Linked DNA regions of Desulforapulum autotrophicum HRM2. The protein of the gene in region 1 binds, or shares a complex with, the protein of each later gene. Links are inferred from orthologs where the notes say so. Each region holds a gene or a part of one and is shown in the gene's direction. Other genes may lie near its edges.

What was found.
Region 2: the proteins of tsaD (region 1) and tsaE are in contact, whole or in part, in a crystal structure (PDB 6N9A), measured with the Thermotoga maritima proteins. The link is inferred for Desulforapulum autotrophicum HRM2 from one-to-one orthologs. Residues at the interface, in WP_004082750.1 of Thermotoga maritima: Cys10, Asp11, Arg49, His50, Leu82, Gly84, Gly135, Gly136, Glu154, Thr155, Leu156, Asp157, Asp158, Ser159, Glu162, Asp165, Lys166, Arg169, Leu170, Tyr175, Lys213, Thr214, Leu217, Tyr218, Gln221, Arg222, Asn324; in WP_004082108.1 of Thermotoga maritima: Leu37, Gly38, Lys46, Lys57, Val59, Lys60, Ser61, Thr63, Phe64, Thr65, Leu66, Met67, Val69, Pro71, Tyr82, Arg83, Leu84, Asp86, Asp88, Phe89, Asp93, Ile128, Asp130, Glu131, Arg134.
Region 3: the proteins of tsaD (region 1) and tsaB are in contact, whole or in part, in a solved structure (PDB 4WQ4), measured with the Escherichia coli proteins. The link is inferred for Desulforapulum autotrophicum HRM2 from one-to-one orthologs.

Annotation. Positions count from the first base shown.
Region 1 is NC_012108.1:1,544,044-1,546,813, forward strand. It holds tsaD (tRNA (adenosine(37)-N6)-threonylcarbamoyltransferase complex transferase subunit TsaD), read left to right. Parts: upstream 1-769; coding sequence 770-1,771; downstream 1,772-2,770. Other genes in the region: purM (phosphoribosylformylglycinamidine cyclo-ligase), read left to right, coding at 1-751; HRM2_RS06755 (glycoside hydrolase family 3 N-terminal domain-containing protein), read right to left, coding at 1,768-2,770.
Region 2 is NC_012108.1:4,047,077-4,051,875, forward strand. What follows is about bases 1,064-4,062. They hold tsaE (tRNA (adenosine(37)-N6)-threonylcarbamoyltransferase complex ATPase subunit type 1 TsaE), read left to right. Parts: upstream 1,064-2,330; coding sequence 2,331-2,795; downstream 2,796-4,062. Other genes in these bases: HRM2_RS17710 (NAD(P)H-hydrate dehydratase), read left to right, coding at 1,064-2,340; HRM2_RS17720 (aspartate kinase), read left to right, coding at 2,825-4,051; pyrF (orotidine-5'-phosphate decarboxylase), read right to left, coding at 4,042-4,062. Outside these bases: HRM2_RS17705 (YchJ family protein), read left to right, coding at 269-757; more of HRM2_RS17710, read left to right, coding at 769-1,063; more of pyrF, read right to left, coding at 4,063-4,776. UniProt on the Escherichia coli protein: Required for the formation of a threonylcarbamoyl group on adenosine at position 37 (t(6)A37) in tRNAs that read codons beginning with adenine.
Region 3 is NC_012108.1:3,454,477-3,459,276, reverse strand. What follows is about bases 837-3,836. They hold tsaB (tRNA (adenosine(37)-N6)-threonylcarbamoyltransferase complex dimerization subunit type 1 TsaB), read left to right. Parts: upstream 837-1,985; coding sequence 1,986-2,687; downstream 2,688-3,836. Other genes in these bases: greA (transcription elongation factor GreA), read left to right, coding at 3,553-3,836; HRM2_RS14995 (phosphatidylserine decarboxylase family protein), read left to right, coding at 2,720-3,391; lon (endopeptidase La), read left to right, coding at 837-1,989. Also shown: more of lon, read left to right, coding at 1-836; more of greA, read left to right, coding at 3,837-4,020; rpoZ (DNA-directed RNA polymerase subunit omega), read left to right, coding at 4,036-4,242; HRM2_RS14980 (tRNA lysidine(34) synthetase), read left to right, coding at 4,254-4,800. UniProt on the Escherichia coli protein: Required for the formation of a threonylcarbamoyl group on adenosine at position 37 (t(6)A37) in tRNAs that read codons beginning with adenine.

The DNA of each region.
Region 1 (2,770 bases):
CGCCCGCCCGTTGTTTTTCCTTGATTATCTTTCCATGGGGCACCTTGACAACAAGGTGGCGGCAAGTGTAATTAAGGGGATTGCCGATGGCTGCACTGAGGCCCAGTGTGCTCTTATCGGCGGTGAAACCGCTGAAATGCCTGGGATGTATCTTGATGGCGAGTATGATCTGGCCGGTTTCTCCGTAGGGCTTGTGGACAACGCCAAAATCATTGACGGCTCAGGAATTCGCAACGGTCATCGGCTTATCGGCATTGCATCCACCGGGCTGCACAGCAATGGATTTTCCCTTGTCAGAAAGATCTGTTTTGAAAAATGCAGTTATGGTGTGTCAACTCACATTCCAGAGTTTGGCCGAACCCTAGGCGAGGAGTTGATCACACCGACCCGGATCTATTCTCAACCCCTTTTGAACCTTGTGCGTGACCTTCCCATCCATGGGCTTGCCCACATCACCGGCGGTGGCATTGACGAAAATATCATTCGGGTGATACCCGATGCCTGCAAGGTGGTAATTGAAAAATCAAGCTGGGAAATTCCCCCTGTATTCCAGTTCCTTCAGAAAGCAGGCTCCGTGTCCGACCATGAAATGCACCGGACCTTTAACAACGGGATCGGTATGATTGCCGTTGTCCCGGAAGCGTCGACCCAGGATGTCCTTGATCGGCTTTCTGCCATGGAGGAACCCGCTTACCTCATTGGCGAAATCTGCGGGCGTGAAAATTCTGAACCCCAGGTCGAGTGGAAATAGCCGGATCGAGCAAGTTTTATGATAATTTTGGGTATTGAATCTTCGTGTGACGATACAGCTGCCGCTGTTGTATCCGATCACAACACTGTCCTTTCGTCCGTTGTCTCCTCCCAGGTAGACGTTCACCATAGGTATGGCGGCGTGGTTCCGGAACTTGCATCGCGCATGCACATTGAGGCCATATCCCCGGTGGTTGCCCAGGCCGTTGACCAGGCCGGTATTTCCCCTGACCAGATAGAGGGCGTGGCCGTCACCCGGGGGCCGGGACTCATCGGTGCTCTTCTTGTGGGGTTCAGTTTTGCCAAGGCGTTTGCCTGGGCGAAAAATATTCCCTGGGCCGGGGTGAACCACCTTGAGGGCCATATCTATTCCCTGCTTCTATCCGATGACCCGCCTGCCTTTCCCTTTACTGCCCTGCTTGCATCGGGCGGTCATACCAGTATTTTCCATGTGGTATCCCAGGATCGGTTTGAACTCCTGGGCCAGACCCGGGACGACGCAGCCGGCGAGGCCTTTGACAAGGTTGCCAAAATGCTGGGCCTGGGGTATCCGGGCGGTGCTGTTGTGGAGGCCCTTGCAGCCAAGGGTGATCCTTGCCTGATTCCCTTTCCAAGATCCTTTCTGGACAAGGATGGGTTTGATTTCAGCTTCAGCGGTTTAAAATCGGCAGTGGCCCGGTATGTTCAGTTGAACAGGGAGAACCTTGGGGAGATGATGCCCCACATTGCTGCTGGATTCCAGTCCGCTGTAACGGATGTTCTTGCCTTTAAACTCATCCATGCAGCCCGGGCAACGGGTTGCTCCCGCATTGCCATTGCAGGCGGGGTTTCTGCAAACAGGTTTCTTGCCTCAAGAATGAAGATAGAGGCCGCAAAACACAATATGGCCCTTTATCTTCCACCACCTTCCTTTTGCGGGGACAATGCTGCAATGATTGCGGCAAGGGGGCACCGGCTAATCAGCCAGGGCGATCTCTGCCAGCTCGACAGTGATGTTTTTTCAAGAACCCGTTTCCTTTAAAACCTGAAACTTTTAGGTAAAAATCGTTCCTTGAGACGGGCAATCCGTTCAAGGGATTGGCCTGCCATTTCAAAAAGCCGCTCATCTCTGCCCGTCTGTTGTTCGATTTCAATTACTGCTTTCTCAATGTCTGGTCCTGTGTGACAGATCAGGGCAAGGTCTATATTTGCCTTGAGAATCTGGGTGATGCAGGTTGATATATCCTGTTTGATCGCCTTCATGTCGAGATCATCGGTCATGGATACGCCCCTGAATTCAATCATATTCCTGAGAAGTTGGTCTGCAATAGCAGGGGAGAGGCTTGCCGGCCAGACTGGATCAAGGGCTGGATAGAGAATGTGGGAGAGCATCATTGTTGCCACATCTGCCTCCACGGCCCGGGTAAAAGGCACAAGATCGCTGGATTCAAGCAGTGTCCCATGGGCATGGAGAACCGGCAGTTCAAAGTGTGAGTCAAGTACCGTTCTTCCGATACCTGGAAAGTGCTTTGCACAGGCCATGATGCCCTTTGCCTGAAGGGTTTCGATGATACAGGCACCAAGGTCTGCCACCCGTTCAGGACCACCTGGAAGGGCCCTGGAAGCCATGATGCTGTCAAAACCATCTGGAACCACATCCAGGACAGGGGCAAGATTGAGGTTGACTCCCACAAGGGCGAGTTCCTCTGCCATGGAAACGGCAAAGACCCTTGCTTGATCCCGGGTGGTGATAGTTGGATTGCCTGGAAAAGTTTTAAAATGGGGGGCCTTGAGCCGTGCCACGACGCCGCCTTCCTGGTCGATGGCAATGAACAGGGGGGGCAGTCCTTGTGACGCAGCGCAGGCCTGGGCCCGGTCGCAAAGATGCTTGACCTGGGCCGGTGTTTCAATGTTTATGGCAAAGAGAATCAGCCCCCCGACTTTAAGATTTGATATCAGGTGCTCAATCTCGCTGTTAAATTCGGTTCCCCTGAAACCAGCCACCACCCTCTGGCCGGCACGTTCCCTGTCCGTGGTCCTT
Region 2 (4,799 bases), 2.5 Mb from region 1 along the record:
AATAAACAGTCTTGATTTACGTCACATTTTAAGATAGTGCTCACAAAACAATATAGCCCCTGTCCACTATTTTGCAAGAATTTTCCCAATAACCCTTAACCACTGCGGGTTCAGTTACGACCCATTGACTAAAATGGGCATCAAGGGGTATATTATCAGATGGCACATCCCCGACACGGTCAGGGATAAACTTGCCCAGACAGTCCAGGCAGGATTGAAACATTACAAATTAAATACACAGATAAAAACCAAGCAGGAGCATAAACGTATGAAACCATGTCCATGTTGCTCAACATTACCCTACAGCCAGTGCTGTGAACCCATCATCCGCGGAACCGTCTCAGCCACCACTGCCGAACAGGTCATGCGGTCAAGATATACAGCCTATGCACAAGGGGAAATTGGCTATCTCAAGGAAACGACCCACCCGGACGGTATGGCCGATTTTGACGAACAGGCAACCCGCTCCTGGTCTGAGAATTCACTATGGAAGGGTCTTGAGATCCTTACGACCGAGGCAGGCGGCCCAGAAGACACCCAGGGCAGTGTGGAATTCATTGCCCGTTTTACACAAAAGGACGTCGAGCACAAGCACCATGAACTGGCAATCTTTAAACGCGAGAACGACCGCTGGCTATTTCTGGACGGCAATCCGGTAAAGCCGAAACCCATGAAAAACAGCGCTCCCAAGATTGGTAGAAACGACCCCTGTCCGTGCAACAGCGGGAAAAAGTATAAAAAATGCTGTGGAAAATAATGGAGGACACCATGTACCTTGTTACCGCAAAACAAATGCAGGCCATGGACAAAGAAACCATTGAGGGCTTTGGCATTCCCGGGCGGGTTCTCATGGAGAATGCCGGACGGGGGGCCTTTGCCTTTTTACAGGAGCTCTTTCCAGACCTAGGTTCAAAAAAAGTATGCGTGCTTGCAGGCCCTGGCAACAACGGGGGCGACGGTTTTGTGGTGGCAAGATATCTTGTCCAGATGGGGGTAAAAACCGAGGTCTTTCTTTTTGCCCCTCCAAAAAAAATAACAGGGGATGCCCTGGCAAACTTAACCCTCCTGAAGACCCTGGTCAAGGTAAGCTCCCATGGCTCATTAACCGAGATCCTGGATATGGAAGGCGTTGACAGCATCAGGACAGAGATGGCCCAGGCCGACATTATGGTTGATGCCCTCCTTGGAACGGGCCTGAACTCGGATGTCAGGGGATTGTTCAAAACCGTCATTGAAAGGGTCAACGCCCTTCCCTGTAAGGTTTTGAGTATTGACATCCCATCGGGTCTTAACGCCGACACCGGCACGGCCCGCGGCACAGCAATCCAGGCCCATGCCACTGCAACCTTTGCATTTGCCAAGGCAGGCCATTTCCTTTTTCCAGGCAAGGCACTTACCGGCAAACTCAGGATCGTCGATATCGGGATCCCCCCGTTTATCTGCAATGGCATCGCTCCTGGGTTGAAGGTTGTGGCACACCGGGAGGTTGCGCAACTCTTTCCCAAAAGGGAACACGACACCCACAAGGGTAATTTCGGCCATCTGCTTGTAATTGCCGGTTCAACCGGCAAAACAGGAGCCGCGGCCCTTACGGCCAACGCGGCCATGGCCATGGGTGCCGGCCTTGTCACCCTGGGGATTGCTGAGACCCTCAACCCCGTCATGGAAATAAAGGTGACGGAACCCATGACCTTTCCCCTGGAAGAGAGTACGCCGGGTCACCTGTCCGACCATTGCTTTGAGGTCCTCACAGGTCTTGCACGGCAAAAAAACGCCATGGCCCTGGGACCCGGCTTGGGAACCGATCCTGCCACCCAGCGCCTGGTCAAAAAAATCATACAGGAACTGGCCCTTCCCATGGTGGTTGATGCCGATGGCCTCAACGCCATTGCAGACGACCCCGGAATTCTTAAAAAGGCCCGGGCACCGCTTATCCTGACCCCCCACCCCGGAGAGATGGCAAGACTATGTAAAACTACCACAAAACAGATCCAGGCCAACCGGCTTGAAGCGGCAGCCGATTTTGCCACAACCTTTAAGCTTATTGTTGTTCTCAAGGGAGCATCAACCCTGATAGCCCTTCCCGACGGTCGAACCCGCCTGTGTCCCACCGGGAATCCCGGCATGGCATCGGCCGGCATGGGCGATGTTCTCACCGGTATGATCGCAGCCCTCCTGGCCCAGGGGTTTAGCCCTGGGAATGCCGCCGTGGCAGGTGTTTATCTCCATGGCCTTGCCGGAGACATCCTTGCCCGTCAGTATAAGGGTGCCGGGTTTGTAGCGTCTGATCTGATACACACCATTCCAGCGGCCGTTAATGGTGAGGGCCCATGGAACTGACCATTATCTCCCGTTCGGGCAGACAAACCCTTGGGCTGGGTGAGAAATTAGGCAGACTACTGGATCGTGGCATCACCATCTCACTTACCGGGGGGCTCGGTGCAGGCAAGACCACCTTTGTAAAGGGTCTTGCAAAGGGCCTTGAAGTGCCTGCCTCATTTTACGTTACAAGCCCCACCTATACGATCATGAACGAATACCCCGGACGGCTTGATCTGTGCCACATGGATCTCTATCGCCTTGGTTCAAGCGACGAGTTGGACTATATCGGTTTTTATGAAATGATAACTCTGGATCGGGTGACTGTCATTGAATGGCCACAAATCATCGAACAGGGAACCATCAATTTTGACCTTGCCATCACTATTTCAACGGACAAGGCATTCAACCGGGAAATATCTTTCTTTGCCTCTGGACTTGACGCATCAAAGATGCTAAGCAAACTATTTATTTAAAAATCAAACCCTTCAAAGCAGGAGCATCTATGGCATTGAAAGTGCAAAAATTCGGGGGTACTTCGGTTGCCGATATCGAACGAATACGAAACGTTGCCCAACGGGTAGCAAGGGCATATGACAAAGGAGATCAGCTTGTAGTGGTGCTCTCAGCCATGTCCGGAATGACAGACAAACTCATCGCCCTGGCTGAAGAGGCGTCAGAGATTCCAGACAAACGAGAGCTTGACGTACTGCTGGCCACTGGCGAGCAGACAACGGCTGCCCTGCTTGCCATGATGCTCAAATCCATGGGCTACAAGTCAAAATCCCTGCTTGGCTTCCAGGCCGGAATAAAGACAGACAAAAGTGCAGGCAGGGCAAGGATTCTTGATATAGAGGCCAAACGAATCAAGGCCCTTCTGGACAATGGGCATATCGTTGTGGTTGCAGGATTCCAGGGAAGCGACACAAACGGTGACATCACCACCCTTGGCCGGGGAGGATCAGACACCTCGGCCGTGGCCATTGCCTCGGCCCTGAAGGCCGATGTGTGTGAGATATACACGGATGTGGACGGGGTCTACACAACCGACCCAAGAATCTGCGCCAAGGCCAGAAAAATAAACATAATCAGTTATGAAGAGATGCTTGAAATGGCAGTGCTTGGCGCCAAGGTTCTCCAGATCCGCTCTGTTGAATTTGCAAAGAAGTATAATGTGCCCGTCCATGTCAGATCATCATTCAGCGAAGAGGAGGGAACCATGGTTGTCAATGAAAGCAGTGACATGGAAAGCGTTGTTGTCTCAGGCATCACCTGTGACATGAACGAAACAAGAATCACCCTTAAAAAAGTACCAGACCAGCCGGGAATTTCGGCCAAAATTTTCTCCCCCCTTGCCGAGGCTGAGATCATGGTGGACATGATCATCCAGAACACCCGGTCGGGCGGTGAGACCGACGTAACCTTTACCGTGCCCACGGTTGATTTTAAGCGGGCAAAGGAAATCTCTGAACAAGTGGGCAACAAAATTGGCGCAAAGGAGGTCCTCACGGCAGAGGATATTGCCAAGGTGTCGGTGATCGGCCTTGGAATGAAAAGCCATTCAGGCGTTGCCGCCACCATGTTTTCAGCCCTTGCCGCGGAAAATATCAACATCCGACTGATTGCCACCTCTGAGATACGCATCTCCTGCGTGATCAAGGCAAAATATGCAGAGCTTGCCGTACGAGTCCTTCACACGGCATTCGGCCTTGACAATCCAACTCAGTCATAACGGTCTGCAAGGGCCGCTTCAACCTCCCCTGCTATGGCATCCGCTGCGGCACAGGGATCAACCGCTGTTCGGATGGGCCTTCCCACCACAATGAAATCCGCCCCCTGCCCGATGGCCATGGCAGGGGTCGTGATTCGTTCCTGGTCATCATTTTCAACCGATCCCCAGGCAGGCCGTATACCCGGTGTAACAATGAGAAAATCCCTGCCAAAAACCTTCTTTACTGCTGCCGCCTCAAGACCGGAGCAGACCACCCCGGCACATCCTGCACCATGGGCAAATCCGGCCCGTTTGAGGACCAGCTGCTCTGTCCGGGTGACATACTCCTGCCTGAACCCACAGGCCTCTACCACTGAAGCATCATTGTCCGTCAGCAGGGTAACGCCCAGCACCCGGGTCTTTCCCTGACCGCCCTGAACGGCCATCTCAAGCATTTTTTGTGAGGATGAGGCATGGACAGTAACAAGGTCCGCCCCTGTCTTTACCGCACTTTCCATGGCTTTTTTGACGGTTGCAGATATATCATGAAGCTTCAGGTCAAGAAAAATTCCGGCATCGCTCAATGCCCTTACCCTCCTGACCATGGCGGGCCCCTGGTCGATAAAAAGCTCAAGGCCGATCTTAAACATGCCCACCTTTTGATCCAGCATTCTCACTAAATCTTCAGCCTCGGCTGCCGAATCCACATCAAGGGGAAAGATGATGCGACTGTTTCCTTTTTTCATTCAAAGCTCCTTTAGACTTGAAA
Region 3 (4,800 bases), 1.9 Mb from region 1 along the record:
GCCCTCATGCGCAACGTAAGGGAGAGCAGTGAAAAGATTCTTGCCCTGAGGGGAGAGTTGTCTGGGGATGTGGGGTTGATTCTTGAGCATATTGAGTCTCCGGGAAAACTTGCCGATCTTGTTGCGGCAAATCTCAGGCTCAAGGTCGAGGATGCCCAGATTCTACTGGAAACCTCGGACACGGTTAAGCGTCTGACAAAGGTTAATGATCTTCTTGCAAGGGAGCTTGAACTTTCAACGGTCCAGGCAAGAATCCAGACCGATGTAAAGGATGAAATATCCAAGAGCCAGCGGGACTATTTTCTTCGGGAGCAGGTCAAGGCCATCCACAGGGAATTAGGGGAGGGCGAAGACCGGTTTGCAGAGGTCGAAGATTATAAGGTCAAGCTGAAAAAGGCAAAACTGCCACCTGATTCCCTTGAAGAGGCTTTTAAACAGTTGAGGCGCCTTGAACAGATGCATTCGGACTCGTCAGAGGCGTCCATCATACGGACCTATCTTGACTGCATTGTGGAGCTGCCCTGGAACCGTTCGACCAAGGATTTTCTGGACATTGAAAAGTCAGCCCAGCTCCTTGACAAGAATCACTACGGCCTTGACAAGGTCAAGGATCGAATACTTGAATACCTGAGTGTCAGAAAACTCAACCCCGGTTTAAAGGGCCAGATTATTTGTTTTGCAGGACCTCCCGGGGTTGGGAAAACTTCCCTGGGCCAGGCCATTGCAAAGGCAATGAAGCGAAAGTTCATACGCATCTCCCTTGGCGGCATCCGGGATGAGGCTGAGATCAGGGGCCACAGGCGAACTTATATCGGGGCCATGCCCGGCCGGATACTCCAGGGACTTCGCCAGTGCAAGGTAAACAACCCGGTGTTCATGCTCGATGAGATCGACAAGCTTGGCAATGATTTCAGGGGTGATCCTTCCTCAGCTTTGCTTGAGGCCCTGGACCCGGAGCAGAACACCGAGTTCAGTGATCATTACCTGAACATGCCCTTTGACCTTTCAAAGGTATTGTTTATCCTTACGGCCAACATGACCGACACCATTCCATCGGCCCTTCTGGACCGCATGGAGGTGATTCGGATACCCGGTTACACAAGGGAGGAGAAGCAGACCATTGCCACAACCCATCTTTTTCCCAGGCAGCTAAAGGAGAACGGACTGGGCAGACGTCACATCACCATCAGTTCCGGAGCCCTTGCAGCGGTGATTTCCGAGTACACCCTTGAGGCAGGGTTGCGCGAACTTGAAAGAAAGCTGGGTGCCATCTGCCGGAAGATAGCAAGAAAGATTGCTGAAGGTCAGAAGGGTAAATATGCCATAAAAAAACAGAGTTTGACGACCTTTCTCGGGCCACCGACATATGTTGATGAACTTGACCAGGAAGAGAGCCAGGTGGGCCTTGTGACTGGTCTTGCCTGGACAGAGGTGGGCGGAGAGCCTCTTTATATCGAGGTTGCCCTGTGCCACGGCAAGGGTGAACTTTCCGTGACCGGCCAGATCGGGGATGTGATGCAGGAGTCTGCAAGGGCTGCCCTCACTTTTACCAAGGCCAACATGGAACGGTTCGGCATAAAAAAAGAAGCGTTTGAGGAAAAGGATATTCACATCCACGTGCCTGCCGGTGCTATTCCAAAGGACGGCCCTTCGGCGGGCATTGCCATGGCAACGGCCCTTATTTCAGCGTTTACCGGAAGGGTTGTCCGTAATCAGGTGGCCATGACCGGCGAGATTTCCCTCAGGGGAAGGGTGCTTCCCATTGGCGGACTCAAGGAAAAGGCCCTGGGTGCCCTGCGGGTGGGGATAAAAAAGATCATCATTCCGGAAAAGAACCGAAAGGATCTTTTTGACATGCCAAAGAGCGTTAAGAAAAAGATTGAGTTCTTCTGTGTCAAGGAGCTTGATCAGGTGCTTGACATTGCCTTTGAGCCACGTCAGATTCCCCAGCCGGGTAAGGAGACGGATGGGGTGACTGAGGCACAATGAAGATTGTTGCCGTAAATACCTCCGAGACAAGTGCAAGCGTTGCCCTTGTTGAGGATTCAAGGCTTGTGTGTGAAGAGTTCTTCTCAAGCAGGATCACCCATTCCAGGGTAATCATGGAAATGATTCATTCCATGCTCTCCACACGGGCCGGTATACCCCTGTCTGAAATTGACGGGTTTGTGGCGGCAAGGGGGCCGGGCAGTTTCACCGGGCTTCGCATCGGCATCAGTGTTGTAAAGGGGATTGCTTATGCCGCATCAAAGCCGGTTGCCGGGATCTCAAGCCTTGACGCCATTGCATGGCAGGTGGCAACGTCTGACAGAACGGTCTGTGCATTGATGGACGCCAAAAGGGGAGAGGTTTACACGGCCTGTTACCGTTTTTCAAAGGGGCGGATGATCCACAAGTCAGAAGAGGTCTGCGTCACCCCGGAACAGGCCGTTTCCCTTGCAGGCGGGGCAGCCCTTTATGTGGGTTCCGGTGTCGAGGCATACCACAAAGAAATAGATGTCCTTGCCCCGAAGGAGGCCTCGTTTGCACCTCAATTTCAGAACCAGGTCAGGGCATCGGCATTGGCCCATGCCCTTTTTCAGACCCCGGAACTGCTTTCAAAGGATCCTTTGTCCCTTTTGCCCGTATACATCCGACGGTCGGATGCTGAGATAAACTACGACAGACATCCCGACCGCTTTTGTTGACAAGGTGGTTTCTCTCTGGTATTTAGATAAGAATGGAAAATAAGAAAGTTACAAAATGGCCTGCAAAGGCTGATTTTCCCTTTGCAAGACCCGGTTTGGTTTACATCTGTTCAGCCTGCATTGTGACGGGCTTGCTTTTTTTTATGGGCTGGTGGGTCCCTGGCGTTGCAGCCCTGGCCGCGACGGCCTTTGTCTGCTGGTTCTTCAGGGATCCTGACCGATTAATCCCCGGGGAGGAAAATGCCTTGGTGTCGCCTGCTGATGGCCGCGTGGTCAAGGCGGAAAAGGTCATGGATAACGACTATGTCGACGGGCCCTGCATCATGGTGAGCATCTTCATGAACGTATTCAACGTCCATGTGAACCGGGTGCCCTTTGCCGGAACGGTGGAAGAAACAACCTATTATCCGGGTAAGTTCTTTAACGCCTCCCTTGACAAGGCATCCAAGGACAATGAAAGAAATGCCCTTGTCCTCCGGACGAACCAGGGCAGCCGCTACGGGGTGGTTCAGATTGCAGGCCTTGTGGCAAGACGAATCGTCTGTGATGTAAAACAGGGTGACATCCTTGTCCGGGGTGACCGGTATGGTATGATCTGTTTTGGATCACGATTAGATCTTTATCTTCCCATGGACACCCGTATCTGTGTCAAGGTGGGTGAACGGGTGAGTGCCGGGTCTTCCATTGTTGGGTATATGGCTTAGAACGAGATTCTGCCATGCAGGGGGAAAATTTAAGAAAAGCAGGAGCCTGTTCATGACAGGCTCTTTTTAATGATTGTTTGTTTGTCCATCCCTTGGCCTATATGGGCAGGCCTGGAGATGGACTATTTTGTTTTTTTATATTATATGGAGAAAAGAAGATCTTGGATCAGATACCTATCACAATAGAAGGTTATGCAGCACTAAAGGAAGAGCTGCAGAGACTTAAAACAATTGAGCGTCCGCAAAACATCAAGGCCATCGAGATTGCCCGGGCCCATGGCGATCTTTCTGAAAATGCCGAATTTGATGCTGCAAAGGACAGGCAATCCTTTATTGAGGGAAGAATCGGTGAGCTGGGGTACAAAATTGCCAGTGCAAAGATTATCGACCCTGCAACGGTGTCCAAGGATTGTGTCCGTTTTGCCTCCCGGGTTGTTATTGAAAACCTTGATTCTGGAGAAGAGGTTGAGTATATGATCGTCGGTCAGGAAGAATCTGACATCCACAAGGGGAAAATTTCCGTATCCTCTCCCCTTGGGATGGCCCTCCTCGGCAAGCAGCCTGGGGACGAGATCGTTATTCAGGCGCCCGGTGGCAAGAGGAACTATGAGATTGTAGACATTTTATAATACTGGAGGTTTGTTTTGGCAAGAGTAACCATTGAAGACTGTTTGAAAAATGTACCCAGCCGGTTTGCCCTGGTACACATGGCGGCCCTGCGGGTTCGCCAGCTCCGGGAAGGCGCTGATCTGCTCATTAAACCTTCTAAAAACGAAGATGCCGTCATAGCGTTGAGGGAGATTGCCGCCAACCGGATTGTACTGAAAAATAAATCCGACAAAAAAGGGTAGCAGGAAGATTGTTGCAGGGGGTCTATAAAAAAGTCAACCGTTCCCTGGGAAAAGCCGTCCATGACTATGGCATGATTTCCCCGGGAGACAGAATCGTTGTAGGGGTGTCAGGCGGCATGGACAGCCTGACCCTCTTGAGGATGCTGGTTGATCTAAAAAAAAAGGCTCCCCTGGATTTTCATCTTGTGCCGGTTTATGTGGACCCTGGGTTTGAGCCAAGCTTTGCAGGAGACCTCAAGGCCTATGTGGAATTTCATCTCGGGCCGTTGATGGTTGAACGTACAGACCATGGTATTGTTGCTCACAGCGACGAGAATCAGGAAAATCCCTGCTTCCTGTGCTCGCGCCTCAGGAGGAAGCGCCTTTTTGAGATCGCAAGGGATCAGGGGTGCAACACCATTGCCCTTGGCCACAACAAGGACGATCTCATTGAGACACTCTTTATTAACATGTTTTATTCTGGAGCCATTGGGACAATGAAGCCCTGCCAGTCTTTTTTTGACGGAACGCTTGAGATCATAAGACCCCTTGCCTATGTTGAAAAACGACGCATTGTAT